3 regions of the Obesumbacterium proteus genome follow, and region 3 is predicted to be linked to each of the others. Evidence: predicted binding sites of a transcription regulator. Region 3 holds the regulator's gene; each other region holds the start of a gene.

Region 1 (2,277 bases), 980 kb from region 3:
CAGCTCGGTACCAATCAAATTAACCATGACCGAAGGCGTACTGACCACGGGAGTTGGGAGTGGCAGATCCAGAATAGCGCGCAGATGCAATTCAAACTGGCTTATCGATGCACCATTCTGAGTCCAGTGGCCGCTGTTATGGACGCGTGGTGCAAGTTCGTTAATCAGTAAGCTGTCCCCTACCACAAAGCACTCCATCGCCATCACGCCGACGTAACCCAGTTCATTCATGATAGCGCTAAGCATCTGCTCTGCCTGTTGCTGAAGCTGAGCATTTGGCTGTGGAAGGGCGACGCTAGTTCGCAGAATACCATCTTCATGCAGGTTGTGCGTCAAAGGATAAAACACACAATGGCCATCATGGGCGCGGGCGCCGACTAATGACACCTCGCCAGAAAAGTTGATGCCTTGCTCAACGATACATTCACCGTAAGCATCTGTCGGTAATTCAGCCTCATCACCGGGGCGAATTCGCCATTGACCACGTCCATCGTAACCGCCGGTGCGGCGCTTCACTATCGCGAATTGGCCGATATTGGCGAAGACTTCTGGCCATTCGCTTGCTGAAGCTAGTAGCTGCCATGGCGAGGTGGCTAAGTTCAGCTCATCCAACAGCTGCTTTTGCGTTAAACGATCGGCTAGACGTGGAAAAATATCACGGTTAACAAAACCATTGTGGCGAGCTAATTCGCGGGTTAACGGGGTTTCTGGCCAGCGTTCAATTTCAGCCGTAATAACGCCTTGTTGCCAAGGAACGGCTTCGGGATCAACGTCGAGCCCGACGGGGAAAACAGTGATCCCCAGCGGTTCACCCGCCTGACGTAGCATGCGGCCAAGCTGGCCATTTCCTAAAACACAAACGGGCTTCATGCTTCCTCCCGTGGATCGGGATGCGCCAGCACTTCATCTGTTTGTGCCTGACGCCATGCCGCTATACGACGTGCGAGCATCGGATCATGCAGTGCTAAAATTTGAGCCGCCAATAATCCCGCGTTTGCTGCGCCAGCTTTGCCAATAGCCAGTGTGCCAACAGGGATACCGCGCGGCATTTGCACAATGGAATAGAGGCTGTCTACGCCGCTAAGCGCAGCGCTTTGCACGGGCACGCCGAGTACAGGAACTAATGTTTTTGCCGCCAGCATGCCTGGCAAATGTGCTGCGCCACCGGCACCGGCGATAATGACGTCAAAACCTCGTTCGCTGGCCTGTTCGGCAAAGCTAAAGAGTTTGTCAGGAGTTCGGTGAGCGGAAACCACTTCGACATGGAACTTAACATCAAGCTGGGTCAAAACTTCGGCGGCAAACTGCATGGTAGCCCAATCGCTTTTGGAACCCATAACGATGGCAATTTTTGCCTCGGATGGGTTAGCCGGAACAACATTGGCTGACATTGATGGCAAGCTCCTGTTTAACGAACTAACTTTGGTAACCCAGCTGCGCTGAGCAAGTAAAGAGGCGCGAAGTATATCACGTGTTTATAGTGACGAAAACGGTTGCGTAGCATCGCCGTCGTTGAGTTTTGATGCTGAAAGTGACCCTTTTGATACCAACGTTATGTACATCGTGCAGTCGTTTTTTGCAGGGCTATGTTTCTGAGATATATTGTAATAATAGCCTGAAAAATTTTGGCTATAATAATATTGAGTTATTTGATTAATTTTCCATCATGCTTTAATGAACGACTAACTGAATAAACTTCCTACTTATTTATTAACTTTAAAATATATAATAATTCGATCTATTGCAGTTGTACTATAAATTTAATTAATGACGTGGATTTAATTTGTAATGATTGATTTAATCTATTGAATGCCAGTTTATATAATGGTATACAGCAGTTATTAAATTAATAACACGAAAATATAACTTAACCTTAATGGCGGTTAGAGAACAGGATGTTCGCTATGTTAGAAAACGGAAAATCATCATTTCTGGCAAAAGGCCATTTTCTTAGTTTTGTTTCTTTCCTATTACTATTTTGTCTATTTGCATTTTTTATCCGCTTTGGCGCCCATCGCTTTGACGTTTTACGCTCGTTCTTCCCTGTATCTACCGCTATTGTCTTTGTTTTACATATGTTTTTAACGATTATTATTTTGATTCGTTTTCACTTCAATAACACACATTTACACCTGATCGCTATAGCCAGTGCCTATGGACTATCGAGCTTATTCCTCGCGAATAGTCTGTTTATATATCCTGGTGTTTTAATTTCCGAGTCTAATATTAAAGAAAGTGCAAATGCTTTAGCCGTGGATTTTGTTATTCGCAGTTTTT
Region 2 (2,277 bases), 690 kb from region 3:
AAAACACGCATTGGTACGCTGGATTTTGTGCGCGGGCTGGCGATTCTTTGTATTCTTTTAATGAACATCACCGGCTTTGGTTTACCTAAAGCAGCCTATCTTAATCCTGCCTATAACGGCCTACCTGATGGCGCAGATACGCTAACGTGGGGTCTGCTACATATCTTCGTGCAAGGCAAATTTTTAGCCATGTTTGCGCTGCTGTTCGGGGCAGGGCTTCAGCTATTGCTACCCAAAGGCAAACACTGGCTGCGTGCACGTTTATCTTGGCTAGTTTTATTCGGGCTCATCCACGCTATTTTCTTTTGGGATGGCGACATTTTATTGGCCTACGGGCTGATTGGATTAATCAGTTGGCGAATGATCCGGGATGCGACTTCAACGCTACAGCTGTTGCGCACTGGCCTTGTGCTGTATGCCATTGGCCTAGGACTGCTGCTATTACTGGGGTTGATTGCAGGGCCAGAGCCGAGTGCATTTTGGCTGCCGGGATATGCCGCCATTCAGTACGAAGGCATTTGGAAAATACACGGTGGTTGGGAAGCATGGCGTAATCGCAGTGATTTGCTCAGCGCAAATCTGATGGCGCTCGCGGTGCAGTATGGCTGGCAGCTCGCAGGGCTGATGCTGACCGGCGCTGCGTTAATGCGCAGTGGCTGGCTAAGCGGTAGTTTCAGCCAGCGGCATTATCGGCGAACGGCGCTTTGGTCGCTGGTGGTGGGATTAAGCATTCAGGTACCGACAACCATCGCGCAGTGGCAAAACGGTTGGGAATATCACGTTAGTGGCTATTTGCTTCAGGTGCCTGCCGAACTGACTGCGCCACTCATGATGATCGGTTATGTTTCGCTGATCTATGCATTCTGGCCACAAATCTCACGGCTTAAACTTGCCTTCGCTCTGCGGCAGGTTGGGCGCATGGCGTTGACGAACTATTTGCTGCAAACGCTGCTGTGCACCACGTTGTTTTATCAATTCGCCATGTTTAATCACTGGTCAAGAACGGCATTGCTGTGGGTTGTTCCGGTAGTATGGCTGGTTAATATTCTATTCTCGATATTTTGGCTGCGTCACTTCAAGCAAGGACCGGTTGAGTGGCTGTGGCGTAAATTAACGGCGCTTGGCACTCAAAAAAGAGATTAAGTCATGGCGTTTCAAGCAAATATTGAGGCTAGAAACACAGGTGAAAAGCGTGAACTGAAATAAACGTTAATGAAATGTATGAAAACGTTTTCTTTCCTGTGACATATTTCACGCAGCAATGATGAAAAACTGGGTAGCATAGCGCGGTCATATCACGTAAGTGCTTTCGACCCAGGGATCTCTATGAATGCCATTCGCTGTCCTGCACCATTCCGTGTTTATTTTTGTGCTTTTCTTTGCCGTCGTGAGCGTCGCGCATGATCACTATTCGTGATGTTGCTCGGCTGGCGGGGGTTTCCGTTGCGACCGTATCTCGCGTTTTGAATAATACGGCGATCACTACGCCGGAAACGAAAGCGGTGGTGCAGAGCGCCGTAGCCGAGCTCGGCTACCGTCCGAACGCCAACGCGCAGGCGTTAGCAACGCAAAGTAGCGATATGTTGGGTGTGGTGGTGATGGATGTTTCTGACCCGTTCTTTGGCGCTTTAGTTAAGGGTGTTGATGAAGTCGCTCAGCGTGAACGCAAAAATCTGCTGATTGCCAACAGCTATCACGATGCAGACAAAGAGCGAAAAGCGATAGAAATGCTGATCCGCCAGCGCTGCAATGCGTTGATTGTGCATGCGAAAATGCTATCTGACGATGAGCTGGTGGCATTTATGCATCAGGTGCCGGGGATGGTGTTAATCAACCGTATCGTGCCGGGCTATGAGCACCGCTGTGTGGGATTAAATAACTTAGCGGGTGGAAAAATAGCTACGCAGTTGCTGCTGGATAAAGGTCATCGGCGGATTGGCTTTTTGGGTTCGAATCATCAGATTGAAGACCAAGTGATGCGGCAGAAAGGATATGAAACCGCCATGCAATCCGCGGGGGTCGAAATCGGTAAAGCGTGGTGCGCCTACGCTTCGCCCGATCTTCAAGGGGGCGAGGCCGCAATGGTGGAACTCCTTGGCCGTAATCAGCAGCTGAGTGCCGTGTTTGCTTATAACGATGCAATGGCAGCCGGTGCTTTAGCCGTGTTGAAAGAAAACGGTATTTCTATTCCAGAACAATTTTCTATCGTAGGTTTCGACGATATTCCTATTGCTCGCTATACCAGCCCTAAACTGACCACAGTCCGTTATCCTATTG
Region 3 (2,277 bases):
GAACTTCTGGGCTCTGGTAAACTGGGAATTCGTGGCGAAAAACCTGGCATAAGTTTGCTGAGTGACGTACATGAAAAAGGCGGTCAATTGACCGCCTTTTGTTTTAGCCATGTTAACGGCTATCGATAGAAAACTTAGCGATAAATCAATGTAGCGCAGCAACAAAACTAAAGATAACAATCACAGCCAGTGCTGCGACCGTTGTCATTAGAGAATATTTCAGATCGGTTTCCATTTCTTCTTCTCCCGCATTTCGTTATCAGATCAATTTTGATTATACATAAACACTTGCAGAAAGTGTGTGAAATCATTTTCACATACCTTAAATGGGATCGCACGCAGTAAAACTTTCGATTATTCTTTCTGTTAACACACAATTTTGACTTCCCCTTTTGCATTTTATAGGCCAAAATTTACGGTTTACTGCTACGTATCAGCTTTCATAACGTAAAAGAATAGGCTGGCGCTTGATATATCCGCATATTCCTCTCTTTGATGCGATTGTAATCAGTGTATTTTGATGTACGTAAGCAAACGATTAACACAATAGCTATGTCATAGTTACATTAGCTTAGGAGTCATCTGTTTCATGGCAACGATTAAAGATGTGGCAAAACGCGCGGGCGTTTCAACCACGACAGTGTCTCACGTTATTAATAAGACGCGTTTTGTCGCAGAAGAGACCAAGACCGCTGTTTGGGAAGCGATTAAAGAATTGCACTACTCCCCCAGCGCCGTCGCCCGTAGCCTGAAAGTTAACCACACCAAATCGATCGGCTTGCTGGCGACGTCCAGCGAGGCGCCCTATTTTGCTGAGGTGATTGAGGCCGTTGAAAACGCCTGTTACAGCCAAGGCTATACGCTCATTCTATGTAACTCTCACAATAATCCTGAAAAGCAAAAAGCTTATTTAGCGATGCTGGCGCAAAAACGCGTCGATGGATTGTTAGTGATGTGTTCTGAATACCCAGAGAACCTGCTGCAAACCCTTGAGGACTACCGCAATATTCCAATGGTAGTGATGGACTGGGGAACGCAACGCAGTGATTTTACGGATGCCATTCAGGATAATGCGTTCGAAGGTGGCTATTTAGCTGGTCGCTATTTAATTGAACGTGGACATCGTGATATTGGCGCGATTACCGGTCAGCTTTCTCGTAACACCGGCGGCGGTCGCCTACGTGGCTTCCTGAAAGCCCTGCAAGAAGCCAATATTCCTGCCCGCGATGAGTGGATGGTAGAAGGCGATTTCGAACCAGAATCCGGTTACAAAGCGATGCATCAGATCCTGTCGCAAAAAAATCGCCCAACCGCAGTGTTTGTGGGCGGCGACATCATGGCGATGGGCGCAATTTGCGCCGCCGATGAGATGGGCTTGCGCGTACCGCAGGATATATCGGTGATCGGTTATGATAACGTGCGCAACGCTCGCTACTTCTCGCCAGCGTTGACCACCATCCACCAGCCGAAAGAGCGTTTGGGCTCAATGGCCTTTGACATGCTCCTAGACCGTATCGTGAGCAAGCGTGAAGATTCCCAAACGATTGAAGTGCATCCAAAACTCGTGGAACGTCGCTCCGTTGCCGATGGCCCATATCTGGATTATCGCCGCTAAGTGATGAAGAACAGCCCTTATCTTTTAGCGCTGTTCCCCGTTGTGCTGTTCTTAGCAGGAGCGTTGCCAATATTGGCGGCGCTCTTGGCGCTGACTCAGCCACTGTCTGACATTTCCACGCTCAATACATTCACCCAGCCGTGGGCGCTTTTATTCCAATGGCCGGGGTTAGTGCGCTCGGTTGGCCTAAGCTTATGGAGCGCAATTGCCGCAACGTTAATATCACTTTGGTTGGCATTAGCGCTTTGCGGACAGGTTATACAGCGCGCCAGCGGCACTGCTCGGGCTATTTCAAGCGCGATTTTGGCCATGCCGCATATTGCGCTGGCAACCGGCCTCATACTGCTGTTATCCCCTTCAGGCTGGCTGCTCAGGATTATATCCCCAGCACTGACGAGTTTTGTGCGCCCGCCAGATTGGACGATCGTCAATGACCCTTATGCCCTGTCCTTAATTCTTTTACTGGTGATCAAAGAGACGCCTTTTTTATTTTTGATGGCGTTTAATATCGCGGGCCGAATCGATGTCGTCCGCCAAATACAGGCGGGTAACGCATTGGGTTACCACAGTGAGAAAGTCTGGTGGTCGCTGTTAGTCCCGCAAATACTGGTGGCTCTGCGTCTACCGCTGTTTTGCGTACTTGCCTTTGGCCTATCCGCCGT

Evidence for each region. Region 3 encodes PurR, which represses purine synthesis genes. Its sites were predicted from a motif close to CANGCAAACGTTTGCNTG; they were not measured.
Region 1: a site for PurR is predicted at 1,483-1,500, ahead of purE (5-(carboxyamino)imidazole ribonucleotide mutase). Genes of this name have one in related genera too.
Region 2: a site for PurR is predicted at 1,221-1,238, ahead of galS (HTH-type transcriptional regulator GalS). Genes of this name have one in related genera too.

What each region holds. Positions count from the first base shown of each region.
Region 1 covers NZ_CP014608.1:4,338,349-4,340,625, reverse strand. Annotated here, with positions in the region: gene purK (5-(carboxyamino)imidazole ribonucleotide synthase) at 1-870, opposite strand, end outside; gene purE (5-(carboxyamino)imidazole ribonucleotide mutase) at 867-1,391, opposite strand; gene DSM2777_RS20335 (sensor domain-containing diguanylate cyclase) at 1,905-2,277, shown strand, end outside.
Region 2 covers NZ_CP014608.1:2,673,236-2,675,512, forward strand. Annotated here, with positions in the region: gene yeiB (DUF418 domain-containing protein YeiB) at 1-1,143, shown strand, start outside; gene galS (HTH-type transcriptional regulator GalS) at 1,401-2,277, shown strand, end outside.
Region 3 covers NZ_CP014608.1:3,361,474-3,363,750, reverse strand. Annotated here, with positions in the region: gene sodB (superoxide dismutase [Fe]) at 1-52, shown strand, start outside; gene cydH (cytochrome bd-I oxidase subunit CydH) at 146-235, opposite strand; gene purR (HTH-type transcriptional repressor PurR) at 590-1,615, shown strand; gene DSM2777_RS16015 (ABC transporter permease) at 1,619-2,277, shown strand, end outside.